3 regions of the Agrobacterium sp. 22-210-1 genome follow, and region 1 is predicted to be linked to each of the others. Evidence: predicted binding sites of a transcription regulator. Region 1 holds the regulator's gene; each other region holds the start of a gene.
What was found. The regulator LexA, encoded in region 1, represses DNA repair genes until DNA is damaged. The targets are predictions, from matches to a motif close to TGTTCNNNNTGTGTTCNG.
Positions count from the first base shown of each region.

Region 2: uvrA (excinuclease ABC subunit UvrA) is a predicted target of LexA. The motif match lies at 6,839-6,856, and genes of this name have one in related genera.
Region 3: ACQZ5F_RS18665 (ImuA family protein) is a predicted target of LexA. The motif match lies at 4,161-4,178, and genes of this name have one in related genera.

Region 1 is NZ_JBNWCI010000001.1:1,255,354-1,266,160, reverse strand. It holds gene lpxA (acyl-ACP--UDP-N-acetylglucosamine O-acyltransferase) at 1-432, shown strand, start outside; gene ACQZ5F_RS06355 (LpxI family protein) at 436-1,308, shown strand; gene lpxB (lipid-A-disaccharide synthase) at 1,313-2,494, shown strand; gene gltA (citrate synthase) at 2,606-3,895, opposite strand; gene ACQZ5F_RS06340 (ComEC/Rec2 family competence protein) at 4,203-6,638, shown strand; gene ACQZ5F_RS06335 (glutathione S-transferase family protein) at 6,658-7,335, opposite strand; gene lexA (transcriptional repressor LexA) at 7,748-8,470, opposite strand; gene ACQZ5F_RS06325 (VOC family protein) at 8,683-9,564, shown strand; gene kdsA (3-deoxy-8-phosphooctulonate synthase) at 9,564-10,409, shown strand; gene eno (phosphopyruvate hydratase) at 10,545-10,807, shown strand, end outside.
Region 2 is NZ_JBNWCI010000001.1:1,143,743-1,154,549, forward strand. It holds gene zur (zinc uptake transcriptional repressor Zur) at 1-128, shown strand, start outside; gene ACQZ5F_RS05820 (gamma carbonic anhydrase family protein) at 166-699, opposite strand; gene ACQZ5F_RS05825 (fumarylacetoacetate hydrolase family protein) at 735-1,424, opposite strand; gene dusA (tRNA dihydrouridine(20/20a) synthase DusA) at 1,563-2,573, shown strand; gene ACQZ5F_RS05835 (DUF72 domain-containing protein) at 2,813-3,613, opposite strand; gene uvrA (excinuclease ABC subunit UvrA) at 3,773-6,694, opposite strand; gene ACQZ5F_RS05845 (single-stranded DNA-binding protein) at 6,973-7,563, shown strand; gene ACQZ5F_RS05850 (hypothetical protein) at 7,603-7,872, shown strand; gene ACQZ5F_RS05855 (CBS domain-containing protein) at 7,926-9,074, opposite strand; gene ACQZ5F_RS05860 (hypothetical protein) at 9,064-9,222, shown strand; gene ACQZ5F_RS05865 (MarC family protein) at 9,205-9,834, opposite strand; gene gyrA (DNA gyrase subunit A) at 10,052-10,807, shown strand, end outside.
Region 3 is NZ_JBNWCI010000003.1:62,275-73,081, forward strand. It holds gene ACQZ5F_RS18650 (hypothetical protein) at 1-274, shown strand, start outside; gene ACQZ5F_RS18655 (hypothetical protein) at 306-1,694, opposite strand; gene ACQZ5F_RS18660 (caspase family protein) at 2,178-3,659, opposite strand; gene ACQZ5F_RS18665 (ImuA family protein) at 4,238-4,996, shown strand; gene ACQZ5F_RS18670 (Y-family DNA polymerase) at 4,914-6,428, shown strand; gene ACQZ5F_RS18675 (error-prone DNA polymerase) at 6,428-9,688, shown strand; gene ACQZ5F_RS18680 (SOS response-associated peptidase family protein) at 9,815-10,417, shown strand; gene ACQZ5F_RS18685 (DUF2268 domain-containing putative Zn-dependent protease) at 10,524-10,807, opposite strand, start outside.

The DNA of each region.
Region 1 (10,807 bases):
TGCCGCCTCGGCAATCACATCATCCTGTCGAACAATGTGATGCTGGCGGGCCATGTCACCATCGAAGACCGTGCTATTCTGGGCGGCGGCTGCGCCGTGCACCAGTTTACCCGCATCGGCCGTCAGGCCTTTATCGGCGGGCTGTCGGCCGTCAATTACGATGTCATTCCCTATGGCATGCTGAACGGCAATCCCGGAATTCTTGGCGGCCTCAATGTGGTCGGCATGACGCGCGCCGGCATTGAACGGGCGGATATTCACAAGGTCCGACGTGTCTACAAGCAGATATTCGAGGCTGAAGGCACAATCCGCGGCAACGCGGCGGCAATCGATCGTAATGAATATCTGGATTGCCCGCAGGCCCTCGAAGTCATCGATTTCATCGGCGCGGGCACCGACCGCGCGATCTCTTCGCCCAATCGGGGCAAGTGAGCCGTGACAGGCGGCGGGCGTCTTGCCATCGTGGCCGGTAGCGGCCAGCTGCCGCTTTATGTGGCGGCCGCGGCCCGCGAGATGGGTGAAAATCCCTTCATCGTGCGCCTGCGTGATGATTCCAGCTTCGACTGGAGCGGCTTCGACAATGCTGTCATCAGCGTGGGCGACGTGGCAGGGCTCGGCCGTTTGCTGCGTGAAAACCGGGTGGACCGCGTCGTGCTTTCCGGCGCCGTGGCTCGACGGCCGGAATGGCGGGAAATCCGCCCGACAGTCGGCATCGTGCTGAAACTGCCCTCCATCGTCCGCACCTTGCTGTCGGGCGGTGATGACGCCGTGTTGCAGATGGTGATCAAGGTCATCGGCACGATGGGCGCAAAAGTCATCGGCGCTCACGAGATCGCGCCCGGCCTGCTTGCTACGACAGGCACTTTGGGCACCCAGAAACCCACAGACGAAGACCTGCGCGATATTCGCAAGGCGGCTGAGGCGGCACTTGCGCTTGGCACGCTTGATGTCGGGCAGGGAGCGGTGTCGGTTGGCGGTCGCATCGTTGCGCTGGAAGGCGTTGAGGGTACCGATGCCATGCTTGCACGTGTTGCGGCCCTGCGTGCCGAGGGCCGCATATCGCCCCGCCGCAGGGGTGTATTGGTGAAGCTTTGCAAACCGCAACAGGATATCCGCGCCGACCTGCCGACCATCGGTATCGAAACCGTGGAGAATGCGCAGAAAGCCGGCCTGGCGGGCATCGCCGTCGAAGCGGGACGGGCGCTGGTGCTTGACCGCGACGAGATGTTGAAAGCCGCCGATCAGGCGGGCATATTTGTCTGCGGCATCGATACATCACTCGGTAGTGATATGATCGGGGAGAGATGATCGGATGACGGCGACATTAAAAGTGGCGGTTATTGCCGGGGAAGTGTCCGGCGATCTTCTGGGCGCGGATTTGATCCGCTCCGTCAAAGCTCGATATCCGGGGTCCGTCGAGCTGATGGGCGTCGGCGGCGAGGCGCTGGAAGCGCAGGGACTGACCTCGCTGTTCGATTATTCCGAACTCTCCATCATGGGCTTCACGCAAGTCCTCAAAAAATTGCCGAAACTCATCGCGCGCATCAACCAGACTGCGCAGGCGATCACCGCCGCAAAGCCGGATATTCTGCTGATCATCGACAGCCCGGATTTCACGCATCGTGTTGCGAAAAAAGTCCGCAAACAATTGCCGAATCTGCCGGTTATCAACTACGTCTGCCCCAGCGTCTGGGCGTGGAAGGAATATCGCGCCACCGCGATGTTGTCCTATGTCGATCACGTTCTTGCCCTGCTGCCCTTCGAGCCGGAGGCGATGCGGCGTCTCGGCGGCCCGCCAACCACCTTTGTCGGCCATCGTCTCAGCGTCGATCCCGATGTGATGGCGGTGCGGCAAAAGCGGGCGGAACGCTCCCTTCCGGCAAAGGGTGAAGCCAAAACCATTCTTCTGCTGCCCGGGTCGCGCTCCACGGAAACCACGCGGTTGATGGAGCCATTTAGAGAGGCCGCAAAGGCCTTTGTGGAACGCAACGGCCCAACCCGTTTCGTGTTGCCCACCGTGCCGCGTCAGGAAAACCGTATACGCGAGCTGGCGGCAACATGGCCGGAGTATATAAGGCCCGAAATCGGCATTGATTCCGCCTTCAAATGGAACGCCTTTGCGCGGGCCGATGCGGCGATCGCTGCGTCCGGTACTGTTATTCTCGAACTGGCGCTTGCCGGCGTGCCGACCGTTTCTGTTTATAAGACCGACTGGATTTTCACCATGCTCAGCAAGCGGGTAAAAACCTGGACGGGCGCGCTTCCGAACCTGATTGCCGACTACCCGGTTGTACCAGAATATCTCAACGAGGTGGTGCGGCCAGGGTCCATGCTGCGCTGGGCCGAACGGCTTGCATCCGACACCACCGAGCGGCGGGCGATGCTTGAGGGTTACGCTCTGGTGCAGCAGCGCTTGCACACCGATGTGCCTCCGGGCGAAACCGGCGCTGGCATCCTTCTCGATGTGTTTAACGCCCGCAGACAGCAAGGCTGATAGAGGCTGGCCGTCGTAGCCGTTGGCCGAACGTGTTTCTCTTACCGAAATATCCAATAAAAAAGGCCGGCGGATTTTCACCCGCCGGCCTTTGATGTTTTGATTCCCGGTTTAGCGCTTGGAAACCGGAACGTAGTCACGCTTGCCGGCGCCCGTGTAGAGCTGGCGCGGACGGCCGATGCGCTGCTGCGGATCTTCGATCATTTCGTTCCACTGTGCGATCCAGCCGACGGTGCGGGCGAGCGCGAAGAGAACGGTGAACATGGTGGTGGGGAAGCCGAGCGCCTTCAGCGTGATGCCCGAATAGAAGTCGACATTCGGGTAAAGCTTCTTTTCGACGAAGTAGGGGTCGGAAAGGGCGATCTTTTCCAGTTCCAGCGCAACCTGCATGATCGGATCGTCGGAATTGCCGGTGGCTTCCAGCACTTCATACATCGTCTTCTGCATGATCTTGGCGCGCGGGTCGTAGTTCTTGTACACGCGGTGGCCAAAGCCCATCAGGCGGAACGGATCGTTCTTGTCCTTGGCGCGGGCGATGTATTCCGGAATACGGTCAACGGAGCCGATCTCGTTCAGCATGTTGAGCGCCGCTTCGTTGGCGCCGCCGTGGGCAGGGCCCCAGAGGCAGGCGATGCCAGCCGCAATACAGGCGAACGGGTTCGCACCCGAAGAACCGGCAAGACGCACCGTGGAGGTGGAAGCGTTCTGCTCGTGGTCGGCATGCAGGATGAAGATGCGGTCCATGGCGCGGGCCAGAACCGGATCGACCTTGTAATCCTCGCAGGGCACGGCAAAGCACATGTGCAGGAAGTTGGAAGCGTAATCCAGATCGTTCTTCGGGTAAACGAAGGGCTGACCGATATGGTACTTGTACGCCATGGCGGCGATCGTCGGCATCTTCGCGATCATGCGCAGCGAAGCGACCATGCGCTGGTGCGGATCGGTAATGTCGGTCGAGTCGTGATAGAAGGCCGAGAGTGCGCCGACCGTGCCGCACATGACGGCCATCGGATGCGCATCGCGACGGTAGCCGGTGAAGAAGCGGCTCATCTGCTCATGCACCATGGTGTGGCGCGTAACGCGGGTGTCGAAGTCCTTCTTCTGCGCAGCCGTCGGCAGTTCGCCGTAAAGCAGCAGATAGCAGGTTTCCAGGAAGTCGCCCTGTTCGGCAAGCTGCTCGATCGGGAAGCCGCGGTGAAGGAGAACACCTTCGTCACCATCGATATAAGTGATCTTGGATTCGCAGGAGGCCGTCGACGTGAAACCCGGGTCGTAAGTGAAGGAGCCCGTGTGCTTGTAGAGCGTGGCGATATCGACGACGCTTGGTCCAATCGTGCCTTCCCTGACCGGGAGTTCCACCTGCTTTTCGCCAAGTGTCACTGTAGCGCTTTTTTCCGTCATACTGATCCTCCGAGAACATGCGGGTGGAGGCGTTGAGACACGCCTCGCGGTTAAGCGTCTACCGATTAGCTATATGATCCTTGCGCCGATGCCAAGCTATTCGAAGGTCAAATTGTGCATTGCGGCAAACGCAATTACGTTGCTTGCGGCTTTATCGGCCATGGCAATTCAATCTCGGTCAACGCAACATTAAAGGAAAGGATTGCAATCCTTCCCGCTGCCCTGCAAACCTGTTTCCGGTGCGGCAGGGGCGCGGCGCGGATTGCTTGGTCAAGGGGAAAAAAAGCATTTCGGATATGCCGAAACGTTGCAGGGTGGCTTGCCCGGCGCGCATGAAATCCTGTTTCCCGTTCACCGCGCCGGCGATGTTGTGGCTTATGATTTGCCCACCCTTGCTGTAAGGCGGAATCTCAAGGCAGTCATCGCCGGAAAGGTTGCCGACTGCGTCGCCGAAGAGCGCGCATTCGGCCATGATTTCCTTTTTGTTCCCGTCCTTATCGGCTGCGGCGCGATCCTGTGGTTTTCCCTTGATGTCACGCCGTCCTTGCCCGCTCTCGCAATCATATTCCTGCTTGCCGCCGGTCTGGCGCTGCTTACCCGGTATAATAACGGCCTGTCGGCGGCGGCCTGCGGCGCTGCCGCTTTTCTTCTGCTGGGCATGCTTCTGGCAGATATTGAAACCCGGCGAGCGGGAACAGTGGTGCTGGATACCCCGGTTACAACCACCATCACCGGCACGGTGGTTCGCCGGGAGGTGGATGCGCGCGGCTCCTGGCGATATGTTATTCAGCTGGCTGCGACGGAAGCACCGGCATTGTCGCGCCCGCCGACGAGAATTTCGCTGCTTTCCCGTGGCGGAGGTGAGCCGGTCGCACTTGGCGCGACCATTCAAGGCAAAGCCCGGCTGTCGCCACCTTCCGGTCCAGCCTTGCCGGGTCTGAACGACTTTGCCTTCGCTTCCTATTTCAAAGGCATAGGTGCGACCGGATTTTTCTACAAGCCGCCGCAGGCGCTGATATCACCAAAGGGAGACATGAAAGGCGAAACGCGTTGGCTGGAATGGGCGGATATGCGGCTTTATGGCCTGCGCAGCGCAATTGCAGAGCGCATCCGCAACACCATTGGCGGTGACGCCGGAGCCTTCGCCGCCTCCATTGTCACCGATGAGAGACAGGCGATCTCGGCACCCACGATGGAAGCATTGAGGCTTTCCGGCCTTGCCCATATCGTCGCCATATCCGGGCTGAACATGGCGCTCGCCGCAGGCATATTCTTTGTGGGGTTGAGGCTGACCTTCAGCCTGTTTCCTGCCTTTGCTCAGCGCTGGCCCGTCAAGAAGATTTCGGCTTTCGCGGCGCTCTTGATGACGCTCGCCTATTACCTGATTTCCGGTTTCGCCGTCTCCGCTGAGCGTGCTTGGCTGATGATGTCGGTGATGCTGATCGCGGTCCTTTTTGATCAGCCGTCGCTCAGCCTCCGCAATGTGGCTATTTCGGCTCTCATCATCCTCGGCTTTTCGCCTTCGGAAATCATGGGGCCGAGTTTCCAGATGTCGTTTGCCGCGACCATCGCGCTCGTATCCACCTATGCCTGGTGGGGCCGCCGGCGCAGCGATCACGAGCGACTGTTGATCGGACGCAGACCGGTGTGGATGACGGCGGCGCAAATGGCAGGCACTGTCATTGGCGGCGTCATCACCACATCGTTGATTGGCGGACTTTCGACGGCGATCTATTCGGCAGAGCATTTTCACCGTGTCACCACCTATGGACTTTTCGCCAATCTGGCCGCCATGCCGCTGATGTCGCTGATCGTCATGCCCTTTGGCCTGCTCGCCATGCTGCTGATGCCGTTCGGGTTGGATGCGCCATTCCTGAAGATCATGGGCTATGGCATGGCGCTCGTCATCGAAGTCGCCAATGAAGTGGCGTCCTGGGGCGGCAGCGCGGCGACGGGGCGGCCACATGAGTGGTTCATTGGCCTCGGCTCCGCTGGCTTTCTGCTGCTGACCTTGCTGCGCAGCCGGCTTGCATTGCTCGGTATTCCGCTTCTTGTCTCCGCCTTCGGCCTGTCGGCGGCCGTGGCCTATCGCGATGTCCCGGATTTGCTCATTCACGAGGAGGGTGAGTTGGTGGCGCTGCTGGAAGAGGGGAAGGTCTATACGACAAAAACGCGACCGCAGGGCTTCGTATACGACCAGTGGCAAAGAGCACTCCTGTTGCCGGAACAGCCTGTGCCACCGGTCATTCTTAAAGCGCATGCCGCAGTAACCAGTGTAGGCTTGACCGCAAAATCAAAACTTACGCCGGAGGAGATGAGGGCGGTGATGCGGCAGATGACGGCAGCGCTGAAAGATGCGCAACCCGGCGTCTTCACCTGCAGCAAAGGCATATGGTGCGTGGCGCGCGCCAGGAGCGGGGAGTGGATCGTCGTTCTGGAAGATGGCCGGTTTGCCGGAAAAGCCTGCGATATCGCCGATATTGTCGTCGTTTCCCGCAGGACCTCGTTTTCAAAATGCCGCTCAGGAGCGCTGTTGCTGAACCGCGATACTTTGCGGCGTACAGGTTCGGTAGAAATAAACTTTGCCGGCAGCGATCAGTCTGCGGTCGTCGGACGACTACGCGCAGCGATTGCCGGGGCGAACAGGCCATGGAGCGAGCACCGCTACTACGACTGGAAAAGCGACCGCTTCGAATACGAGGTGCCGGAACCGGTCAGGCAGTTGCTGACGGCATCGCAATAAACGCCGTCAGCAGTGATATTCAGACCTTCACGCGCAGATCGTCAGTCAATGCGCCAATGCCGCTGATTTCCTGTTCATGCGCCGCATCGCGCCAGATCTCCTTCAATCCGGCCTCATACCACTCACGCATGGCGGGCAGGGTGAGCAGCCGATCGCAATAGACTTTTGCCGCAGGTGAAAGATCGGCGCCATAGGTCTGGAAACGGAACGCCACCGGGCAGAAAAAAGCATCGACCGCCGTGAATTTCTGACCGGCAAGATAGGGACCGCCGAATTTTGTCAGACCTTCGCTCCATAGCGCATCGATGCGCTTTATGTCTGCCGCAAGCCCGGCATCGCCACCCTTCGGCTTGACCCGAATACCGACAGACATGGGATAAAGATTGCGCAGTGAGGAAAAGCCGGCATGCATTTCGCTCGCCGCCGAACGCGACCATGCCCGCGCCTGCTTGTCGCTCGCCCAGACGCCCTGGTGCCGTTCTGCGAGATATTCGGCGATCGACAGCGTTTCCCATATCGTCACGCCATCATCGACAAGGCAGGGCACCTTGCCGGTCGGCGAGAAGCTGGAAAAGGCGACGCCTTCGCCAAACGGAACAAGTTTCTCATCAAAGGCGATACCGAGCGTGCGCATCAACACCCACGGCCGCAGCGACCATGAGGAGTAGTTCTTGTTGGCGATATATAGATCGTACATGGCTTATCTCCCGGATATGACGCGCATTTCTATACCTGTCGGGGCATGATGGAATACCGAAAATAATCCATGGCACCCATAAGTCGCGTTGATGAATGACGGGGGCTTTGCACCGAGTATCACCATTCGATGGCAGCGCCAGGCCAGCCGCATCCCCCAGTGTAAACGAACTCACGCAACCAGACGTCCACGGCATATGACGCAGCGGCGACAACAGGCCGGGGGCAAGGCCGTAACAACGATATCCATATGAAACTGGAACTGATCTTTACCAGACAGAATCTGTATGTGTGTGGGAAGCATAAGATTGCCCGACACTCGCATGGTCAGCCGAATTCCGGAATTGCCGTCATCTTCGACAGGAGCCGTCTCATGACGACGCCTGTCTTGAGAGGATCACGGTTAAATCAGATCAATGGTAACGGCGTATAAGTCCGACCAGTTTGCCCTGAATTTTTACCCGATCAGGCCCGAAGATACGGGTTTCATAAGCGGGGTTGGCCGCTTCCAGCGCGATGGAAGCGCCCTTGCGGCGGAAACGCTTCAGCGTCGCTTCCTCGTCATCCACCAGTGCCACGACGATATCGCCCGGATTGGCGGTATTGCTGTTGCGGATGATGACGGTATCGCCGTCGAAAATCCCGGCCTCGATCATCGAATCGCCCTTAACTTCGAGCGCGTAATGTTCACCCGAACCCAGCATGTCGACCGGCACGGCAACATCATGCGTATTGTTCTGAATGGCGGAAATCGGCACGCCGGCGGCGATGCGACCCATGACCGGAACGGTGACCGCGCCGCCGAGATCGTTGGCGGGCGCCTTGGGTGCCGGTGCGGGTTCTGGCGCCTTCGGCTTTCCGAGGCTGCCTTCGATGACGCTTGGCGAAAAGCCGCGCTGCGGCCTCGCGCCCGGCGCATAGGCCTCCGGCAGCTTGATGACTTCCAGCGCCCGCGCCCTGTTAGGTAGCCGGCGAATAAAGCCGCGCTCTTCGAGGGCGGTAATCAGCCGGTGGATGCCGGATTTGGAAGCAAGATCGAGTGCGTCCTTCATTTCATCGAAGGAGGGCGGCACGCCGGACTCTTTCATTCGTTCATGAATGAAGAGAAGCAATTCCTGCTGTTTGCGCGTGAGCATGAGGAAAACACCCTTGAGAATCGTCGTTGAAGTCGCGAAACAAATACAGAACGAACACTATATGTTCCATATGTGTTCCGCAATCCCCTAAAATTTCGTGAAGCTGCTATCTGTTGTTTTGATGATTTGCCTGAAAGCACGAAATTGTGCTTTTCTGCCTTCCTAACTGTTCCGGCATGGCCATGCCGCATGCGACAGCAGGAAGCAGGGAAATGACGAAACCGTACCGCATCGACCATCTCGTACTGCCTGTCGAGCACATCGACGTCGCAGAAAATCGCCTTGGAAACCTGGGATTTACAGTAGCGCCAGCGGCTCTTCACCCGTTTGGCACGCAGAATGCCTGCGTTTTTTTCGCCGACGGCACGTATCTGGAGCCTCTCGTGATTGCTGATCCGGCTAAATATAATGCCTCGATTGGCCGGAAAGATGTGTTTACCGGGCGGGATCAGGCCTTCCGGAAACATGCCGGAGGGGAGGGATTTTCCGCACTGGTCGCTGCAACGCAGGACGCTCTTGGCGATCATGACCGATTCGTAGCCTCAGGCCTCTCGGCCGGAAATGTCTTTGAATTTTCGCGGCCAGTCAAAATGCCGGATGGTTCGCAGAGCGAGGCGGCTTTTCGGCTGGCTTTTGCAGCCAGTGGTTCCTCGGCGGATTTCTTTCTGTTCAGCTGTCAGCGGTTGCAGGCCTTGCCAGGCGACCGCGCGGCGCTGGAACGCCATGCCAACGGCGTTTCCGGCCTCAACGAGATCGTGCTGTTTTCCGGTGGTGATGCGAATGCCGTGCAGCTGATCGAAACTGTGTTTGGCTGCGACGGAAAGGTGTCTCCGAATGGTGATGTGGTTTTCGCAACCGGCAATGCCCGGATAAGATTGACGCGGAAGCCGGTCTTTGACGGACTGGCCTTTAGTGTTCCCGAGGAGGGCGGTGGCGGATTGCGCGGCGCAGGCATCGTCTTTTCCGTTCGCGATCTTGCCGTGACACAGGCGGCACTTGCTGCTAATGGCGTGTCCAGCGCAGAAGCGGGCGGCCGGCTGGTGGTGCCCGCAGCGCCCGGTCAGGGTGTTGCCTTCGCCTTCGAGGAAAAATAATGAGCGTTACGAACAATCTCAAAGTCACCGCCGGCGATGGCGCCAGCAAGGTTTCCTTTTCCAATACCGAGCGTTTTTCGCTGATTGCCGGCCCCTGCCAGATGGAAAGCCGTGAACATGCCTTCATGATTGCGGGTGTGCTGAAGGAGCTTTGCGACAAGCTTGGAATTGGCCTCGTTTACAAATCCTCCTTCGACAAGGCGAACCGCACCTCGCTTTCCGGCAAGCGCGGCATAGGCCTTGACAGTGCGATGCAGGTTTTCGCCGATCTCAAGAAGGAATACGGTTTTCCTGTTCTGACCGACATTCACACCGAGGAACAATGCGCCATCGTGTCCGAGGTGGTGGATGTGCTGCAGATTCCGGCATTCCTCAGTCGCCAGACCGATCTTCTCGTCGCCGCCGCGAAAACCGGCCGCGTCATCAACGTCAAGAAGGGCCAGTTTCTGGCGCCCTGGGACATGAGGAACGTGCTGGCCAAGCTGAATGAAAGCGGCAACCCGAATGTGCTTTTATGCGAGCGCGGTGCGTCCTTCGGTTACAACACGCTGGTCTCCGACATGCGCTCGCTGCCGATCATGGCCTCGCTCGGCGCGCCTGTTGTCTTTGACGCCACCCATTCCGTGCAGCAGCCGGGCGGGCAGGGCGGCTCCACCGGCGGCCAGCGCGAATTCGTCGAGACGCTTTCGCGAGCGGCGGTGGCGGTTGGTGTCGCCGGCCTCTTCATCGAGACCCATGAGGACCCGGACAATGCGCCTTCCGACGGCCCCAACATGGTGCATCTGAAGGACATGCCGAAACTGCTGGAAAAGCTTCTGGCCTTCGACGCCATCACGAAAGCGTAAGAAACGGGTGCTACTCGTGCCAATCGATTTTAATGGCGGGCGCTCTGTTTCTGCCGCCCGCCGTCATTGTAATTTCTTCGCCATCGTCTAAGACAGGCGACGGAAAATATCTGTTCCATTCCCAAGGGAGAGACCATGACTGCCATTACCGATATCATCGCGCGCGAAATTCTCGACAGCCGCGGCAACCCGACCGTTGAAGTCGATGTTTACCTCGAAGACGGCTCCATGGGCCGTGCGGCCGTTCCCTCCGGCGCCTCGACAGGCGCACATGAGGCGGTTGAGCTGCGCGATGGCGGCAAGCGTTATCTCGGCAAGGGCGTGGAAAAGGCGGTTGAAGCCGTCAATACGGAAATCTTCGACGCTATCGGCGGTTTCGACGCTGAAAACCAGATCCA
Region 2 (10,807 bases), 110 kb from region 1:
GGCAGGTGACGGAATTCCACGATCACGAGATCGACCACCGCCTTGAGCGCTGGGTGAAGGACAGCAAGTTCAAGGCGGAAAAGACCACCATCGAGATTCGCGGTCTCTGCGCTAACTGCGCGTCATAGGCATCGTTTGCGGGGCGGGCATCGCTGCCCGCGTTGCTCATCCTTCGACAATCGCCAGATCTTTCGAAAAACGCTTCCAGTTCTCGATGTATTTTTCCGCAGAACGACGCAGGCCGGCGACGGCTTCGTCATCCAGCGTGCGGATGGCCCGCGCCGGCGATCCGACGATCAGTGAATTATCCGGAAATTCCTTGCCCTCCGTCACCAGCGCATTGGCGCCGACGAGGCAGTTGCGGCCGATCTTTGCTCCGTTCAGGATCGTCGCGCCCATGCCGATGAGTGAATTGTCGCCGATGCTGCAGCCATGCACTATGGCGTGGTGGCCGATGGTGCACATTTCGCCGATGGTCGCGGCAAAGCCGGGATCGCTGTGCACCATCGCCCCTTCCTGAATATTGGTGCCACGCCCGATACTGATCGGCTCATTATCGCCGCGCAATGTCGCTCCGAACCAGATGCCGACATCTTCGCCGAGCGTCACCGAGCCGATGACATTGGCATCAGGCGCGACCCAGTAACGATCCGCTGCTGGGGTCTGCGGCACCCGGTCGGCGAGGCGGTAAAGCGGCATTCGGTTTCTCCCTCTGGATTATGCGCCGGCAGCGATCAGGCGACCGTGACCGACAGTGTGCCGACACCATCGACGCCACACTCGATTCTGTCACCGCGCACGATCGGGCCGACGCCGGCCGGCGTGCCGGTCATGATCACGTCGCCAGCGGCAAGCGTGAAGAGCTTCGAAAGCTCGGCGATCACTTCCGGCACCTTCCAGATCATCTGCGCGAGATCGCCCGTCTGCTTGCGCTCACCATTGACATCAAGCCAGATCGCGCCAGTGGTGGGATGGCCTATCTGGTCCGCGGGAACAATTGGCGAAACCGGTGCGGAATATTCGAACGCCTTGGCGCCTTCCCAGGAGCGGCCCGTCTTCTTCAGCCCGTCCTGCAGGTCGCGGCGGGTCATGTCGATACCGACGGCATAACCCCAGACATGGTTCAGGGCCTCGGTTGCCGGAATATCTGCGCCGCCGCTTTTCAGCACCACGACGCATTCAACTTCGTAATGCACGTTCGAGGACAGGGGCGGATAGGGGAAATCATTGCCGGCGGGCAGCAGGTTGTCCGGGTTTTTCTGGAAATAGAAGGGCGGTTCGCGCGAGGGATCGTGGCCCATCTCGATGGCGTGATCGGCATAATTACGACCGACGCAATAGACCCGCCGCACGGGGAACATGTCGCCCGTGCCTTCAACGGGCAGGAGGACGGGTTTCGGGGCGGGGATGACGGTGGCGGCCATGGGAATTTCCTGTCGTCTCTTTAAGGTGCAATTCTTGTCCCGCGATTCCGGGCTGATTTCCAGTTGAAAATGCTGTCGAGGGCAAAACTGGCTTTTTACAGTCCTTTGCTGTAGAAGCCGGCGCAAAGAGGTTAATCCATGTACAGAAAAGCGCTTGCAAACGGCGAAAAAATCTTCGCCGTGGCCCCCATGATCGATTGGACGGACACGAGGTGCAGGTTTCTGCACCGGCAGTTGTCGAAGCGCGCCTTGCTGTTTACCGAAATGATCGTTGCCGACGCCATCATCCATGGCCAGCGTGACAGGCTGCTCGGTTACCATCCACAGGAACATCCCGTTGCGCTGCAGCTTGGCGGATCCGACCCGGCCAAGCTTGCCGAGGCGGTGCGGATTGCCGGCGATTACCGGTATGACGAGATTAATCTCAATGTCGGTTGCCCATCGGACCGGGTGCAATCCGGCACCTTCGGCGCCTGCCTGATGCGCGAGCCTGATGTCGTGGCGCAGTGCGTTTCGGCGATGAAGGCGGTTGCGACTGTGCCGGTGACTGTCAAGTGCCGCATCGGGGTGGATGACCAGGAACCGGAAACCGTGTTGCCGGATTTTCTGGGGCGTGTTGTCGCGGCCGGTGCGGATGCCGTGTGGATCCATGCGCGGAAAGCCTGGCTGCAAGGCCTTTCACCGAAGGAGAACCGCGAGGTGCCGCCGCTCGATTATGAGCTCGTCTATCGCATGAAGCGGGAAAATCCTGACGTCTTCGTCGGCATCAACGGCGGCATCGCCGATCTTGATCAGGCTTGTGACCATCTGCAGCATATGGATGGCGTCATGCTCGGCCGCGCCGCTTATCATAACACATCCATTCTCGCCGATGTCGATCACCGCATCTACGGTGGCGAGGCCCGGCAACCTGACTGGATGGGGTTGCGCGACACGATGATGGCCTATGCCGCCGGCTATATTGGCGAGGGTGGACGTCTCAACCACGTCACCCGTCATATGGTCGGTTTGTTTCAGGGCATGCCGGGGGCGCGCCGTTTCCGGCAAATTCTCTCCAGCGATGCCACCCGTCCGGGGGCAGGGCCCGAGGTGATCGAGGCGGCTTTCGCCGCGGTCGATTTCAACCCGACGAAGGAACTGGCGGGCTGAGGGCCGGAAACGGCCTTCCTGCGATTTTTATGCCGCCGGCGACAAGGATGTTGCGAAGAGTTTCGCAGTCTCCATCGGGAAATCGCTTAGAGCATTCCCAATAAAAGTGCGTAGCGGTTTCACGTCCGGAAAATGCGGAAAAACGAAAGGCTGGAGCAGGTCCGGCAACTCCGTTTAGACCGACACGACGACTTGCCGGGTGACGCTGCGACATCCGGTGTTCAGCGTCACCGCATCACTCAGACAGCCTTTTGCAATTCCTGCGCACCGTTGGGTGCATTGACCTTGCCGCCGGTGATGAAGAAGGCGAAAACGTCGCGCGGCGTCTTTTCCGCTTTCCGGTCGGGTGCGATCAGCGGTAGATCGTCCGGCACGCCGCCTGCCGCATAGGTCTTGACCCGTTCTGCCCAATGGCCGATCTCCGCCTTCGGGTAACAGGTTGCGATGTCGTCTTCGCCCTTTTGCAGGCGGCAATAGACGAAGTCGGCCGTAACGTCAGGCAGCATCGGATAATCGTGGTGATCAGCGCAGACGACTGCGACCTTGTGCCTGGCAAGAAGATCGATGAATTCCGGCACCTGAAATGTCGGGTTGCGCACTTCGACCACATGGCGAAGACGGATACCATCCTGTTTCTCCGGCAGGAGCGCCAGAAAGGCGCCGAAATCATCCGCGTCGAATTTTTTGGTCGGTGCGAATTGCCATAGGATCGGCCCGAGATGGGACCCGAGTTCCGTCAACCCTTGCGTCAAAAACTTCGTCATGGATTCGCCGGCCTCGGCCAGAATCCTGCGGTTGGTGACGAAACGGCTGGCCTTCAGGGAAAAGATGAAATCATCAGGCACTTCTGACGCCCATTTGGCGAAAGTCTCGGGCTTCTGGCTGCTGTAATAGGTGCCATTCACCTCGATTGCCGTCAATTGCCGGCTGGCATGTTCGAGCTGGCGTCTCTTTGGCAGTTTTTCCGGATAAAACGTGCCCTCCCATGGCTCGAATGTCCAGCCGCCGATACCGGTGCGGATCGTGCCTGATGTCGACATATGCTGTTCCTCCCAAATCCATGCGATATAAACGTCGTAGCTGCGTCATCTGAAATCCCCGGACCAGGCCCGAAGATGCTTTTTTCGCGACTATGGATCCTCGCCTCAGGGGCGAGGATGACCGGGGCAAGCGCAGAGCCATCCGGTAATATCCGGAGACTACTCCGCAGCCTCGCGTTTGCCGGGCGGCCGGCGTTCCAGAAGTTCCTTCAGGAAATGACCGGTGTAGGAGCGTTCGACCTTGACGATGTCTTCCGGTGTGCCGGTTGCCACCACTTCGCCGCCGCCCGTGCCGCCTTCCGGGCCGATGTCGATGATCCAGTCGGCCGTCTTGATGACTTCGAGGTTGTGTTCGATCACCACGACGGAATTGCCCTGGTCCACCAGCGCCTGCAGCATTTCCAGCAACTTGTTGACGTCATGGAAGTGAAGGCCGGTCGTTGGTTCGTCGAGAATGTAAAGCGTGCGGCCCGTCGAGCGTTTCGACAGTTCCTTGGCGAGCTTGACGCGTTGCGCCTCGCCGCCGGATAGCGTGTTGGCCTGCTGGCCGACCTTGATGTAACCGAGGCCGACATCGAACAAAGCCTGCAGCTTGTCGCGCACCGCCGGCACGGCGGCGAAGAATTCCACGCCTTCCTCCACCGTCATATCCAGCACGTCGGCGATGGACTTGCCCTTGAAGGTGACATCGAGCGTCTCGCGATTATAGCGCTTGCCGTGGCAGACGTCGCAGGTGACGTAGACGTCGGGCAGGAAGTGCATTTCGATCTTGATGACGCCATCGCCCTGGCAGGCTTCGCAGCGGCCACCCTTGACGTTGAAGGAGAAACGGCCGGGCGCATAACCGCGCGCCTTTGCTTCCGGCAGGCCGGCGAACCAGTCGCGGATCGGTGTGAAGGCGCCGGTATAGGTGGCAGGGTTGGAGCGCGGCGTGCGGCCAATCGGCGACTGGTCGATATCGATTACCTTGTCGATGAATTCGAAACCGTCGATGCGATCATGTTCAGCCGGGATTTCGCGTGCACCCATCACCCGACGTGCTGCTGATTTATAAAGCGTCTCGATCAGGAAGGTGGACTTGCCGCCACCTGAAACGCCGGTAACCGCTGTGAAAACGCCAAGCGGGATCGCCGCCGTGACATTCTGGAGATTATTGCCGCGTGCGCCATAGACCTTGATCTCGCGGCCCTTTTTGGGCTTCCGGCGCTCTGTCGGCACGGCGACGCCGAGTTCGCCGGAGAGATACTTGCCGGTCAGCGATTTCGGATTGGCCATCACGTCCTGCGGCGTGCCTTCGGCGATCACCTGACCGCCGTGAATGCCGGCGGCCGGGCCGATATCGACCACATAATCCGCCGTCAGAATGGCGTCCTCGTCATGTTCGACAACGATGACAGTATTGCCGATATCGCGCAGGTGTTTCAGCGTCTCGAGCAGGCGGGCATTATCACGCTGATGCAGGCCAATCGATGGCTCGTCCAGAACGTAGAGAACGCCCGTCAGGCCTGAGCCGATCTGCGACGCGAGGCGAATGCGCTGGCTTTCGCCGCCGGACAGCGTACCGGAGTTACGCGACAGGCTGAGATAATCCAGTCCGACATCATTCAGGAAGCGCAGGCGTTCGCGGATTTCCTTGAGAATGCGGACCGCAATCTCGTTCTGCTTGGCGTTGAGATTTTCCGGCAGCACCTCGAACCAGTCGCGTGCCTTGCGGATCGACATCTGGGTGACTTCGCCGATATGCAGCTTGTTGATCTTGACGGCGAGCGCTTCAGGTTTCAGGCGATAACCGGCGCAGGCCGGGCAGGGTGCTGCCGACATATAACGCTCGATTTCCTCGCGCGCCCAGGCGCTGTCGGTCTCTTTCCAGCGGCGCTCCAGATTGGGAACGATGCCTTCGAAATTTTTCACCGTCTTGTAGGAGCGGGCGCCGTCCTGATAGTTGAATTCGATCTTGTCATCGGTGCCCTGAAGGATGGCGTGCTGCGCTTCCCTGGAAAGCTCCGACCATTTGCTGGACAGTTTAAAACCGAAGGCCTTGCCGAGCGCTTCCAGCGTCTGGTTGTAATAGGGAGAAGACGACTTGGCCCATGGGGCGATGGCGCCGTCGCGCAGCGTGCGGGCAGGTTCCGGAACGATCAGGTTCTCATCCACCTTCTGCTGCGAGCCAAGGCCATCGCAGCTGGGGCAGGCGCCGAAGGGATTGTTGAAGGAGAACAGCCGCGGCTCGATTTCCGGAATGGTGAAGCCGGAGACGGGGCAGGCGAATTTTTCCGAAAACAGCACACGCTCATGGGTTTCGTTGAGCGACTTGTTGGCGGAGCCGCCGGCGGCCGTTTCTTCCGGCGGCAGAGGCTTGTCGGCGAATTCGGCGATAGCCAGCCCGTCGGCGAGCTTGAGGCAGGTCTCGAGACTGTCGGCAAGGCGTGCTGCCATATCCGGGCGCACCACCGCGCGGTCGACCACCACGTCGATGTCGTGTTTGTATTTTTTATCGAGCGCGGGCACATCGGCGATTTCGTAGAACTGGCCATCCACCTTGACGCGCTGGAAGCCCTTCTTCATCAGCTCGGCAAGTTCCTTCTTATATTCGCCTTTGCGGCCACGCACGATCGGCGCAAGAATATAAAGACGCGTGCCTTCCTCGAAAGCGAGGATGCGGTCCACCATCTGGCTGATGGTCTGGCTCTCGATCGGCAGGCCCGTGGCCGGCGAATAGGGCACGCCGACACGCGCGAACAGAAGGCGCATATAGTCGTAGATTTCCGTGACGGTGCCCACCGTGGAACGCGGGTTCTTCGAGGTGGTCTTCTGCTCGATGGAAATGGCCGGCGACAGACCGTCGATACGGTCGACATCCGGCTTCTGCATCATTTCCAGAAACTGGCGCGCGTAAGCCGAAAGGCTTTCGACATAACGGCGCTGGCCCTCGGCGTAGATCGTGTCGAAGGCAAGCGACGACTTGCCCGACCCGGAAAGCCCGGTCATGACAATCAGCTTGTTGCGCGGCAGATCGAGGTCGATACCCTTGAGATTATGCTCACGGGCACCACGGATGGAAATCGTCTTCAGTTCACTCATGACAAGGCTCGTGGCAAGGCTCGGACAAAAATAACAGGCTTGATGGCGGCGCGTCCTTATGTAGTGACGCAGCCGGAGGTGTCGAGGTCTATTCCCTATCGGTCGGAGCTTTTCAGCCCACTTGACTCGAATTTCGCGATTAAATAGAACAAAAAAGGAACAAATAGCAAGTGCGAATATCCGCTGTTCGAAGCTCTGGATTATTCGTTGTGGATAGTTCCACGCTTGCGGTGCCCTTTGCGGGCCGCGATGGTTATTGTGTGCGGGATTTTTTTGAAATGCAATTGCCGGTCATGATGGCCGGCGGACAGGATGACGAGATGGCTGGTAGCGTAAACAAGGTAATTCTGATCGGGAATGTCGGCGCGGATCCCGAAATCCGCCGGACGCAGGATGGCCGCCCCATCGCCAACCTGCGTATCGCCACCTCGGAAACCTGGCGCGACCGCAATAGCGGCGAGCGCAAGGAAAAGACCGAATGGCACACGGTCGTGGTTTTCAACGAGGGCCTGTGCAAGGTCGTCGAGCAATATGTCAAGAAGGGCGCCAAGCTCTATATTGAAGGTCAGCTGCAGACGCGCAAGTGGCAGGACCAGACCGGTAACGACCGCTACTCCACCGAAATCGTGTTGCAGGGCTTCAACTCCACGCTGACCATGCTTGATGGTCGCGGTGAGGGCGGCGGCGGCCGTAGCGGCGGCGGTGATTTTGGCGGTGGCGGAGACTACGGCAGCAGCGGTGGCGGTTCCAGCTCCGGTTATGGCGGCGGATACGACCAGCAGTCTTCGTCACGCGGCGGCTCTTCGCGTGGCGGCGGTCAGCCTTCCGGCGGCTTCTCCAACGATATGGACGACGATATTCCGTTCTGAGTGGACGGCGCATGAGGTGATGCGTGACAGGAGGCAGGCATGAGTGATGATACGGCACCGAAACAGCCGACCACAAAACAACCGGCCACCTGGCGCATCATTCTCGCTTTTTTCCTCGATTTCTGGACGGCGTTTTTCGCCGCCGGGTTTCTCGTCGCAGCGGTCGCAGGCGGGCGCACACCACATGGTTTTGCCCTGAACGGCCTGCCCGCCTTTATCGCCTTGGCGCTGATCATCGCCTATTTCATCGTGCTCGGCCGGTTTTTCGGCGGCACGCTGTGGCAGCGGCTTTTGAAGGCGAAACGTTAGCCAAACGGCTTTGCCGGTTTCTGCGGGAGCCGGTTATTTCGATGTCGCGGCGGCTAAGCCGCGACTTTGTCGGCCAGCATCGCCACCATGACGTCGGATTGTGAGACAATCCCCACCATCTTGCCATTGGCGTCGATCACCGGCAGGTAATGCAGCCCTTCTTCCGCAAAACGGATGATGGCTTCTTCGATCGAGGTTTCCGGTCGCACGGTTCTGACCGGCGATGTCATGATGTCCTTGACGGTATCGTTGGGAGCACTTGCGCCGGAAAGAATGAGGCGCAGCCGCTGCAGAAAACCGATGGAGGGGCGGCCGTTTCTCCAGCTCGCCTTTTCCAGAAAATCCGTCTGGGTGACGATGCCGAGGATTTCGGCTTTATCGTTGGTGACGGGCAGCGCCTTGAAATGGTGGCTGTGCATCAGCGCATGGGCATGGCGCAGGCTATCGTCGGGGGCAACGCCAACCACATCGCGCGACATGACGCTGGCGCAATCGAGATGCAGCGCGCGGCGGCGATAGGAGCGCAGCTCGGTCTTGCGCAGGATGGTCTCCAGTTCCTCCCGGTCGATATCGAGGACTTCGTCATATTCCTTCAGCACCTCATCGAGGTCAGTGGAGGAGAAACCGATTTTCTGGATGGGGGTCGGATCCGTTGTGCCGTGGGCGGCCTTTCCGAGCTTCAGGCCATGCGGATAGGCGCGGCCGGTGGCATTGTTATAGGCAAGTGCCAGCGCAAGAAGGATCAGTGAATTTCCGGCGACTGGCCACAGAAGGAAACCATATCCGAGACTGTGCACGGCGGGGCCGCCGAGGACGGCCGTCAGCGCCACCGCGCCGCTTGGCGGGTGCAGGCAGCGCAGCGCCATCATGGCGGCGATGGCAAGGCTGATGGCGAGAGCGCTGGCGAGGAATGGGTCCGGAACCAGCAACGCGACCGTGACACCCACGAAAGCCGATACCAGATTGCCGCACAGGATGGACCAGGGCTGCGCCAGCGGGCTGGAGGGCACGGCGAATAACAGCACGGCCGAAGCGCCCATCGGCGCGATCATGGCGGGCAGGGTAGGGTCGAAGCGCAGAGCGAGACTGCCCAGAAGTCCTGTCAGGAGAATGCCCACGAAGGCGCCGGTCGCGGAACGCAGCCTTTCCCTGTTGCTGACGGGTGCGGCATCCGGGATGAGGCGACGCAGCGTGGAACGCATGAAGAAAACTTTCGAATCCGAAAAAGATGCGCGTCTTTTAACCGAAACGGTGGCCGGATTTAAAGGATGGATTTTTTACAGTTTCAGCTGGATCAGGAATTTGTTGCGAGATATCGCGGCCGGCTGCTTCTCAGAATCCGAAGGCTGATTTTATGCCATCGACCACGAATTGCACCGAAAGGGCGGCAAGCAGCACGCCAAGCAGCCGGGTGAGGATCGCCCGGCCGGTATTGCCGAGAAAGCGGTCCATCCGCTCCGAAACGATCAAAGCCGCGTAGACAAGGGCCATGGCGAAAGCGAGGATCAGGATGAGCACGACCATTTCGATGGTGGTCTTCATCGTGCCGGCGAGAAGTACGGTGGCGGAAATGGCGCCCGGCCCGGCAATCAGCGGCAAAGCCAGCGGAAAGACCGCCAGATTGTGCAGATGGTCCTTGGTGATGGCGATCTCCGATGTCTTTTCCTTGCGCTCCTGACGCTTTTCGAAAATCATCTCGAAGGAAATCCAGAATAGCAGAAGGCCGCCGGCGATGCGGAATGCGCCGAGCGAAATGCCGAGCAGGTTGAGGATGGTGAGGCCGAACAGGGCGAAGACGGCGAGAATGCCGAAAGCGATCAGCGAGCCGCGCAGGGCAACCTGACTGCGCTGGCTACGCGTCATCCCAGCGGTCAGTGCAAGGAACACGGGCGCAAGACCGGGCGGATCGAGCGTGACCAAAAGTGTGGTGAGCGCGTTGATGAGCGTTTCGCTGCTGGCCATTCTTTCCCCGCTTATTGCCTTTTTGTGCGCGAGCCTACGCAAGTCGCGGCTGCTTTGAAAGGGAGCGGCGGTGCTTTTGTCGGGCTAAATCGCGAAAAGCGGTGTTCGTCTTGCAAATGACGCAAAAGACTGTTCAAAACTCGCCGGGAAATTGGCTTAACGTGGCTGTTTCCGCTATAAAAATCCATCCGATTCTTAACAGAGAATGTGATCCGTTTTGACTGACCAGAGCCCCCCCGGCGGCGGAAAACTTCCGCCAGGCATTGAACCGATTTCCATCATGGAGGAAATGCAGCGGTCCTATCTCGATTACGCCATGAGCGTCATCGTGTCCCGCGCGCTTCCCGATGTCCGTGATGGTCTGAAGCCGGTTCACCGCCGTATTCTTTACGGCATGTCCGAACTCGGCATCGACTGGAACAAAAAATACGTCAAATGCGCCCGCGTCACCGGTGACGTGATGGGTAAATTCCATCCGCACGGCAATTCGGCGATCTATGATGCGCTGGCGCGTATGGCGCAGGACTGGTCGCTCCGCCTGCCGCTGATTGACGGTCAGGGCAATTTCGGCTCCATCGATGGCGATCCGCCGGCGGCTGAACGTTATACCGAATGCCGTCTTGAAAAGGCCGCGCATTCGCTGCTCGACGATCTCGACAAGGAAACCGTCGATTTCCGCGATAACTATGATGGCACGTTGCAGGAACCGGTCGTTATTCCGGCGAAGTTCCCGAACCTGCTGGTCAATGGGGCAGGTGGCATTGCGGTGGGTATGGCCACCAATATTCCGCCGCACAATCTGTCCGAGGTCATTGACGGCTGTATCGCGCTGATCGAGAACCCGGCGATCGAGCTGCCCGAGCTGATGCAGATCATTCCCGGCCCGGATTTCCCGACCGGCGCGCTGATCATGGGCCGCTCCGGCATACGCTCGGCTTACGAGACGGGTCGCGGATCGGTCATCATGCGCGGC
Region 3 (10,807 bases), on a different contig from region 1:
CTTCGTATGGTGTTTATTCTCGCCAGGCACGACAGGGCCAACGACATTCTACAAACCAGCAGGGACCATCGAAGAGCTGTTCTCGGAACTCAAGGGAAAGGGCGACCTCTGGGACTTCACATCATCCCCGACGACGATCGCGCTTTCGACAGGTGATTGGGTTGACGACTTGATGCGCGCAATCGACCTCGTTCCGCCACGCACGAAGCTGGGCGACGTGGCGAACCAACTTGAAACCTATCGCAAGTCCGAGCAGGCGGTCGCTCCTCGGTGAGCACCCAGTACGGCGTGGGTCCGAGGCGCTGTTACAGCTTGAAGCAGAAGCGATTCCGTGTTTCGCTGTTAAGCGCACACAGCGTATACCCGTCGGCGGCGTAAGGCGTGGACGGCTTACCGTTTATCGTGAAGAAGTCGCCGTCGCGCGCGAAAATGGTTTTGTTGCCCGTCGGCCATACGAATTCGTAACGATCGGACCGCCGACTATCTACAATGACATTGATGTTCAGAGTAGCTTCACAGGGTTCGATCTCTTTTTCGCCACTCGTATTGAAAACGGCGCACGTGGCGGACGCTTTCGCACCGATTATCGACCGAGGGGATGTGGCATCTCCACTGACGGGTACTCCACTGAGTTCTTTGAGCGTGAGGCCGGGCCGATATGAGGCGAGTTGGTTAATCCCCCAACTCCGGTCGGCAAAATTATCGACAGTGCAAGCTCCCTGACCCAACAAGACGTTGTACATCCCGTTGTAACCGCAACCCTGTAGGCCGTTTTCAGTGACCGCGATCACGCATCCCGCTTCGGAATACCCGGCATCGCTACTCGTCACCGAATAGTATCCGGTGCCATCTGCGATTTTCAGGAGTTTGACAACAGATTGGTCCTGCGTCACGGGTTTCGTGAATTTCCGCACGTCGACGGGGTCCTTCATCAGGCCTACTTGCCAATGGAAGGAATTCTCGCACGCATAGTACGCGCGTTCTTCGGGTGGGGCCGATTGTTTAGGAAGGCCTATGAGCTCGATTTCGAAGCGGCCGGCTTTCTCTACTGTATCGATGTAGAAGAAATCGTTGCCGATATGACGGAGCATCTCCTGAATCAGGTCAGGGCGCATCATCGTCGAATTCGACCACGGGACCAGATTGTTAGCGAGCAACATGATCTTGCTCATGTCCTCCAAGGCAACGTCGTGGGCGACGGCTAGCGCTTTGGTACTGATCAGGCTTTCTTGCTTCAGCGCCAAAAACGGGCGATGAAATCCGAGCTTACCGGTGATATGGAGCTTACGATTGACGAAGGTAACCTCGGGTCCCTGTGCAATTCCCATCATGAACATGATGGCGCACATCGAGTAGCATTCCGCACCATCGTCAATGACCGTGCCAACGCCGTTCTTGTAGAAGAATTCAGCGAGTTTAACGCCCTCGGTGACATTCCCTCCCGGACTGTTCAAACAGATCGTATCTCGGGCCGAACTCTCGCCATCGACACCGAGAAATTCCTTGGCGGCTATTTCGACAAGGCGGGAGAAGTCACCTGAGACGATCTCGCCTTCAAGCGAAAGAACACACGTCTCTTTGGAGGACTTCCGTATATTAGCACCGGTGGCCGCCCCTGCCTGAAAGAATACCAGTCCGACAATGGCCATCCACAGCGAGCAAACTTGCCACGATGACCTGTACAGTTTCCCCATCTGCCCCTCCCTTAAAGGTCGCGTCATTGATCCGCCTCGATCCCCTCGGGCTGATCGCCTCGAACCTCTGTTGCTTCTGCCTGTCTTACTTTTTACGTCGTTGCGGTGAAGTTTCGGTTGATTAGTTCGAGACTCCATTCAGGCTTTTGCTAGTAGGGGTCGAAGATGTTCTGACCGGGAGATCTGCGGAATGGCCAACGGCCCGGATGTCGTCTAACAATATTGAGTACCCACCATAGTGCTCGCCTGCCTTGAAGGTGCCCCACGTCATCGCGAGGAACCGCTCAAAATGGAATGAGAAAGAGCAGAACGTACTCCATCTGCGTTCAAAGACTTAGGGGCGTTAGATCTCTGATCTGATTTTGAGGTCATGTCCTTCAGCTTCGGAGAACATGTCAGCTGTTGGCGCGATGCGGAAGACCGCAGTCGGCCCGTTGCTGACATCATCACCGCGACGCATCTATGGGTATCGTAGATTTTCGCCTAGCCGCCTGGCAGTCTTGGCATGGAGCCTGCGAGGCTGACGAAGCTCTCGTTCTTGAGGGTTTCAATGATCTGCGCGCACCCAAGTGCTTGCGGAATCTTAACAGTCAGAGTTTCGTGCTTGGTATCGAGTCGCAACCGCGTCCCTGTTTGAAGTTCGATTTCGATTACACCCGTGGTCTGGTTCCCCTCTGAACTCAAACCCAAATCCTCCTCCCGATCCTCGATTTGGTCGAGCAGGTCGACGTAGTGGCCTTTCATACCAGGAGCCGGGATGATCAGAGTGTCAACACTCTCAAGGAACACGTCGTCGAAGTCCGTTGGCAATGCAGTAGAGCGGAGATGGATTTCACGTCGGAGAACAGCTTCCGCAGGATTGTCTGGGTTCTGCATCGCCTCGATTTCGAACCGGAAAATGTCCGTGTCTACACTACCGGTGCCCACGTGCACCTTCTTAACGATATCCTTGGACTTGATCTTGAGAACTTTGCGGGCCTGCAGTGCTACATGCTGGCACTCGGTCTCAACCTCCGGAGCTAGGAGCCTGGCCGCCCAAGCGGACGCGCTTGGACTCAGTTCAGTTGGCACCGTGTGTTTCTTCGTATAGGTGAAACCATCAAGCTTCCTGAATTCTCTAGTCTCCTCACCAACGAACCAAGCGTTGGCGAAATCGGGCTTTATGATTGGATCACTGTCAACTACTGGCGGTTCGGGAAGCGCGGCTAGGATAAAGGTTCCATTGTGGTCGATCTTCGCGAAAGGCGTTTGGACCGCCTTCTTCGAGAACTCCTCCCTCGTAAACTTTCTGACCGCTGCCAACAGGTAGTCTTGCAAACTTGTCCCGGTCACGTAACTGTCGTTCATAATCGCGGCAGGGTCCTCGCCCCTCAAGGCGCGGACAAGATGATACGTCCAAACTCCATGTTTGAGTTTGTCGGACGAATAGGACTTTTCTTCCGGAGAACAAGCCAAGAATGTCGCCGTATAACGAGTGTTTTTCACGAACTCGATGAACTCGTCCTTCCTCATTGCGGAGAGCAAATCCCTTGAAGGGAGATCCTCGAAGATTTCCGTCGAGCAAGCGTCGATGAAAAGCGCGCTCTGCTTGCATCTGCTCTGTCGTAAGGGCGCGAGCAAGACCTCTTCTACGCTGGCGGTCGTGCCGTGGACATTGAGAGCGTGGGTATCCCAACAGGTTAGCCTATTGCCTCCGACCGGGGCCCAGAAACCGTGACCAGCATAGAAGAAATAGAAGCGGTCGTCAGGTTCGAGGTTCTTTATCAAAGCCGTTAGGGAGAGTTGCAGTCTTGACCATGTCGCTTCTTGATCAAGCCAGATCGTTATGTTCGAGCGTGGTACCGCAAGCACGTTCTCGAGAACATCGGCGAACTCTTGCGCGTCGTTATGGGCATACTTAACGCCCACGATAGACTTCTCTTGGTATGATTGGATTGCAACGACGACTGCAAATGATTCTGCCATTGATATACTCTAAAAATGTAAGCGATCGTTTTCTACACGTTAGAGTTGGGCGCACAATTCCGCAAGCTCTTCGTGCCATCGCAGAAGATAGGCGGGCGTCCTCCGGGCAAGGATTTTCGACGGTTGTCAGCTTGGATGCTTCGTCAATTCGCGCGAATCCGCTGCCTGAGCCTCCTCTTACACCGCTTCTAAACGAGGACTGAGCCCCTGAGAAGCGAGCGTTATCGACATCGGCTACCACGTCCGCTATCGGCAGCTTTGCTGCCGTCAACGTTGCAGCGGCGGCTTTCGAGATGGCCCACGCTCTTAGTCAGGGCATAATGAGGACACCGCTTACCTTTCACTCGATGAGTTGGCGCGATTGCAGAGCTTTTAGAAATTCAATGAATCTGGTCATTTAGAGAGCGACCTTAAAAGATTGATTCATATCAAGTTTCGGCAGGTCGATGGTTACCAACGGCTAAAAGCGCGCTTCAATGCCGCTTGACTCTTGCACGGCATGAGAACAAAAGAGGAACATAAGCTTTTTATGGACATGAAGTCCACCTTTCACACGAGCCAGAGGAGGTCCGTGAACGATGTTGCACGCCCGGACCCCAGGCATAATTGATGACCTTAGAGAACGCATAGCACACCTTGAAGGAAGCGTCGGCCGCAAAGCTCTCGTGCTGCCTTTCGGTGTCAAGACAATCGATGAACGGCTGCCGGGAGGGGGCCTTGCATATGGTGCGCTTCACGAATTCGCAGGCGGTGGAGCAGGGACGGTAGACGGGGCGGCCGCAGCCTTGTTCGCGGCGGGGATTGCCGCGCGGTCTAGAGGAAAAGTCCTTTGGTGCCTTACTCGTCCTGACTTGTTTGCTCCAGCGCTGTCCCAAGCCGGCCTCCATCCAGATCGTGTGATTTATTGCGAAGCTGACAAGGAGGAAGACGTCCTAGCGTCTATGGAAGAGGGGTTGTCGTTCGGCGGGCTCGCAGCCGTCGTCGGAGAACTAGTCCGACTTCCCATGACGGCCTCCAGACGCCTCCAGCTCGCCGCTGAAAAGACAGGGACGATGGGTTTGGTTGTTCGCCGATGGCGGCGGCAGACGGAGGCTGCCGATTTTGGAAATCCCACAGCCAGTACGTCGCGATGGCGCGTAAGTGTGTTGCCATCCGAGAAGTTGCCGACTGCCGGTGTGGGGAGAGCGAGGTGGTTGGCTGAACTGATGAGAGTGAAAGCAGGCGAAAGTGCTGAGTTTGAGATAGGAGCCTGTGATGCCAAGGGTCGTGTGTGTTTACTTCCCACAGTTGCCGGTGGACAGGATAAGACGGCATGGAGACGGATCGGTGCCCGCTGATCAGCCGCTTGTGGTGATTTCGCGAAGTGGGGCCAAGCGATGGGTTTCATCTGTTGACGCCGCCGCCCGGAAGGCTGGTTTGCGCGTCGGGATGGCTGCAAGCAAGGCTCAGGCAATTGTCGCAAACCTTACTATGATTGACGCCGATCCGGCTGCGGACGCCGCGGCCATCGAACGTCTCGCCCTTTGGGCATTGAGGCAATACACCCCTGTCGTCGCTGTCGATGGAAACGATGGCATCGTGATGGACACAGAAGGTGCGGATCATTTGCAGGGTGGCGAAGCGATGCTCATTTCGGGCTTGGTCAACTCACTGCGAGGGCGTGGTCTGATATCGAGGGCAGCGGTATCCGACACCTGGGGAGCGTCCCATGCCATCACAAGGCTCGTGAAAGCTGAAACAACGGTCGTTCCCGTCGGTGGGGTGAGCAAGGCCATTGTTGGTCTGCCAATCCATTGTCTTCGCTTACAACCGGATACGATCCTGGGCCTGCGTGTTCTCGGTGTCGAAACCGTCGGCGAACTTTCCGCTATGCCACGGGCGCCGTTGACCCTTCGCTTCGGCGCGGAGGTTGGACGCCGCCTTGATCAGTTATTCGGGCGAGCGGCCGAGCCCATAGAACCCTTGCGTACACCGGAGCTCGTTCAAGTATCGCGAAATTTCCAAGAGCCGATCGGCGCGGCCGAGACTATCGCGAAATACATCCGTCGTCTTGTAGGGGAGCTATCTGCGAAGCTCGAAGAGAGGGGACTAGGTGTCAGGCGTTCCGACCTTGTCGTTCACCGAGTGGACAATACAAGGCAATCCGTGCGTGCTGGCCTTCAAAAGCCCGTTCGCGACCCATCCCGCCTGTCGAAATTGCTCTGCGACCAAATCGAAAAAATTGATCCTGGGTTCGGGATAGAGAGACTCGACCTCGTGGCCGTGATGGCCGAGCCGCTGCAGGAGCGACAGGTCGCTTCATCCCTCATCGAGGAACAAGTCGTCGACATCACCCCACTCATTGATGTTCTGGGGAACCGCGGCCAACGCCTCTACCGTATGACACCCGTCGCCTCAGATGTGCCGGAGCGTTCGTTGAGGCGGATATCACCTTCCGCCGACGACACGGGGGTCGACTGGGCCGTAAAATGGCCAAGGCCTTCTCGTCTTCTTGCCCAGCCAGAGCAGATCGAGACGATAGCCGTGCTGCCCGATCAGCCGCCAGTCGTTATCACGTGGCGGGGCAAGCGCCGGCGCGTCGTCAGCGCCGACGGACCTGAACGGATATTCGGCGAGTGGTGGCTTAGGCCGCGCGAAATGGAGGCTGTCAGGGATTATTTCGTCATTGAAGACGATGCGGGGGAGCGCTTGTGGGTCTACCGCGCAGGAGACGGCGTTGATAAAGCAACCGGCTCTCATAAGTGGTTTCTCCATGGGATTTTCGGCTGATGCGATACGCCGAACTCCAGGTAACAACGCATTTTAGCTTCCTGCGGGGCGCGAGTTCGGCCGACGAATTGTTTGCAACGGCTGCCGCAATGGGCATCGATGCAATTGGCGTGGTCGACCGAAACTCTTTGGCAGGCATAGTTCGTGCTTGGGAGGCCGCAAAGGCTACTGGCGTCCGTCTTGTTGTGGGTTGTCGCCTTGACCTCAAAGACGGTATATCTCTGTTGGTTTATCCGACGGATCGAGCCGCCTATTCGAGATTGACCCGGTTGCTGACATTAGGAAAATCGAGAGGCGGCAAAGGCAACTGTATTCTCGATCTTTCCGACGTCGAGGCGTATAGCGAGGGCCTCCTCGCGATCCTGATCCCTGATGAAGCTGACGATGTCTACGCGGGCCAACTCAGAAAGATTGTGACCATTTTTGCGGATCGGGCTTACGTGAGTCTGTGCCTTCGTCGGCGTCCGAATGATCGACTACGTTTGCATAATCTCTCAAAACTGGCCTTCAAAAACGGCGTAAAGACCGTTGTCACCAACGATGTCCTCTTTCATGATCCTTCACGAAGGCAGCTGCAGGATGTGGTGACGTGTATCCGGAACCGGACGACAATCGACAGCATTGGCTTTGACCGTGAACGGCACGCAGACCGATTTCTCAAAACGCCGGAAGAAATGCACCGTCTGTTTGCGGAGTATCCGGAGGCTTTGGCCCGAAGCCGCGAAATCGTCTCACGCTGCAAATTTGACCTGTCTGAGTTGCAATATCAGTATCCAGACGAGGCGATCGTTCCTGGCCTTGATGCCCAGCAGTCGCTGACCAAGTTTGCATGGGAAGGCGCAGCCGACAGATACCCGGAAGGCATTCCGGACAAGGTTCGCACGGCCATTCTCCATGAGCTCGAATTGATCAGAGTCATGAAATATGCGCCTTATTTCCTCACGGTGTACAGCATCGTCCGGTTCGCCAGATCAAAGGATATACTGTGTCAGGGAAGGGGGAGCGCGGCGAATTCGGCTGTTTGCTACTGCCTTGGCATCACAAGTATCAATCCGGAAACCTCCGATCTGCTTTTCGAACGGTTTGTCTCTATGGAACGCGACGAACCGCCTGACATCGACGTCGATTTCGAACACAACAGACGCGAGGAAGTCATCCAGTGGATCTACGAGACATATGGCAGGTCTCGATCTGCCCTGTGTTCGACTGTCCTGCGTTATCGAGCCAAAGGCGCGCTCCGCGACGTTGGCAAGGCATTGGGATTGCCCGAAGACCTTATCGGGCAATTGTCGTCCGGTATCTGGGGATGGTCCAAGGAAGGGGTGGGCGAGAAGCAGCTCAAGGAAAACAACATCAACACATCTGACTACCGACTACGGCTTGCGCTCGACCTCGCAGGCCAGCTCATGGGCGCACCGAGACATCTCGGGCAGCATCCGGGCGGCTTCGTATTGACGCAAGATCGTCTCGACGATTTGGTGCCGATCGATCCTGCGCGGATGAAAGATCGTCAGGTCGTTGAGTGGGACAAGGATGACATCGAAGCTCTGAAGTTCATGAAAGTCGATGTGCTTGCTCTTGGAATGTTATCTTGCATGGCGCGATCGTTCGAGATGCTGACCGACTACAAGAACATTCCGATGGGGCTGGCGGATGTCCCCCACGAAGATACAAAAACATACGCAATGATCCGTCGCGCCGACACGCTCGGCACTTTCCAAATTGAGAGCCGGGCACAGATGGCCATGCTGCCGCGTCTGAAGCCGCGAACCTTTTATGATCTTGTCGTGCAGGTCGCGATCGTCAGACCCGGCCCTATCCAGGGCGATATGGTCCACCCGTATCTTCGTCGCCGAGAGGGTAAGGAAAAGGTCGAGTATCCAACGCCGGAACTTGAGGCAGTCCTTGGGAAGACCCTCGGCGTCCCGCTTTTCCAGGAGTCAGCCATGAAGGTGGCGATGACCTGTGCGGGCTTCACCGCGGGAGAGGCCGATCAGCTCAGGCGAGCAATGGCGACGTTCAAATTCACCGGCGGCGTCTCGAAATTTAAAGACAAGCTCGTTAGTGGGATGGTCAAGAAGGGCTACACGGCGGAATTTGCGGAACGAACGTTCACTCAGCTAGAGGGCTTCGGCAGCTATGGTTTTCCGGAGTCGCACGCCGCCTCTTTCGCCCTCGTCGCTTATGCGAGCAGTTGGGTCAAATGTCATCATCCGGACGTTTTCTGTGCGGCACTAATCAATAGCCAGCCGATGGGATTTTACAGCGTCGCACAGATCGTAACGGACGCCCGTCAGCACGGTGTCGAGGTCCGCCCTGCCTGTGTAAACGCATCCAGATGGGACTGCACCATGGAGCGTATAGAGAATTCGGATCGATACGCCGTCCGTCTTGGAATGCGCATCATCAAGGGATTGCCGGAGGCTGACGCGGCACGCATCGTCCTATCCAGGGCCGATTCCCGGTTTGAGAGTGCAGACGACTTGTGGCGACGGTCTGGCGTCCCGACAGCTTCCCTCGTCAAGCTCGCGAAGGCAGACGCCTTCCTGCCATCTATGGGGCTCGAGCGCCGGGAGGCGCTTTGGGACATCAAGGCATTGCGGGATGAGCCTCTCGAGTTATGGGCTGCCGCAGCTGAGCGAGAATCCAAGACCATTGCTGAAATGCAGGAACCTGATGTCATGCTTAAGTCGATGACAGAAGGGAGAGAAGTCGTAGAGGATTACACCGTCACCGGGCTGACCTTGAGGTCGCATCCCATGTCCTTCTTGCGCAACAATCTAAAGGCTAAACGCATCGTGACCTGCGCGGAGGCGATGAACGAGCGCGATGGACGTTGGCTTTGGACCGCGGGGCTGGTTCTAGTCCGGCAGCGCCCTGGCAGTGCGAAGGGCGTCATGTTCTTGACCCTCGAAGACGAGACCGGCATCGTTAACGCAGTCGTGTGGCCATCGTTGTTTGAGCGCCAGCGTCGCGTCCTGATGACGGCAAGCATGATGGGCATTCACGGCAAGATTCAACGCGAAGGTGAGGTAGTCCACCTCGTAGCCCAAAGGCTCTTTGATTTCTCGAGCGATCTATCGAGCCTTGGAGAAAGAGACACCGAATTCCCACTTCCCCATGGTCGGGGAGATCAAGTTAAACATGGAGGTGGCCCCGATCCGCGGGACAACCCGAAGCCAGCTGTTCAAGCCCGCGATATCTATATACCGGATCTGCATATCGACACGCTGAAGGTTAAGAGCCGGAATTTCCATTGAGACAATTCGAGTAACGAAACATCCGCCATCGGATTTGATCGGAAGGACGGTCACTTACCTAGAATTCTAACCAGCATCGAAACCGGAGTGAGCAACGTGTCGCGCTTGTTTTCAGTAGTGAGAGGGATGGACGAGATCATCACGCATTTCGGTGTCGACGTCCCAACCGACGCGCCAGTGCCCTCTGAAACGATCGAAGGCACACAGGGTTTGGTGATATTTAAGAAAGATGGACTTCGGCACCTACGGTCAATTCCCTGGGGCTTTCCGCGCAGAAGCCGTGATTCACCCCCCACCAGACTGGGCCTCGTCGCCGACCTCACGAACCCGATGTGGGAGCGTACCGTCGTCGATCCGATATACAGATGCCTTATCCCGCTAACACATTTCGCCGAGCCAGACGGTCCCAAGGGCGAAAAAACAAGGACGTGGTTTAGCTTGAACCGACAGCCTCTTGTCGCATGGGCAGGCTTCTGTCGCCGGACCCCTGAGTTCGGGCCGGTGTTCGCAGGAATGACTGGTGAGGCGAATGAGAAAATTCGCCCGCTCAACGATCGGATGCCGGTGCTGCTCACGCCCGACGAATATGATGCATGGCTTTCTGGCGACATCCAGGACGTTATCAGGTTCCGGTTTCGACCGCCCATGTCGGCGGATGCTTTCGACACGCTCGAAACCGACGACAAATGGCAGAGCGGTAAATCGCCAAACCGTACCATTCCTAGATAATCAGGTCCCCCTGCGCTAGGACCACACGTACAACCTGAGAATTTGCGGTTCTCGGGACACCGTTTGTGGCGCGTCTCGCCAAAACATGCCCCACGCGGTTCCCGCTTCAAGGGGTCTGGATGGGGAGGCATGCTCGTTGGTTCTTGAGCTTCGTCCAAGCCGCCAGAAACAAAGCTGATGGCGCATCGACCAAGCCGTTTGCAGAAATGTCGGGATTCTCCTGAGTAAAGAGACGGACAAGGCGATAGCCGATTGAATATCCAGCCCATCGCGGCAGGTCTCCAGTTCCAAAGAACCAGGTGGCATGATCATAGTGGAAGCTATTTATTTCGTCCTCCGCTCGGTCGAGGACCAAACTCAAATCATTCTCGGTGAGGGCGCTCGTCCATG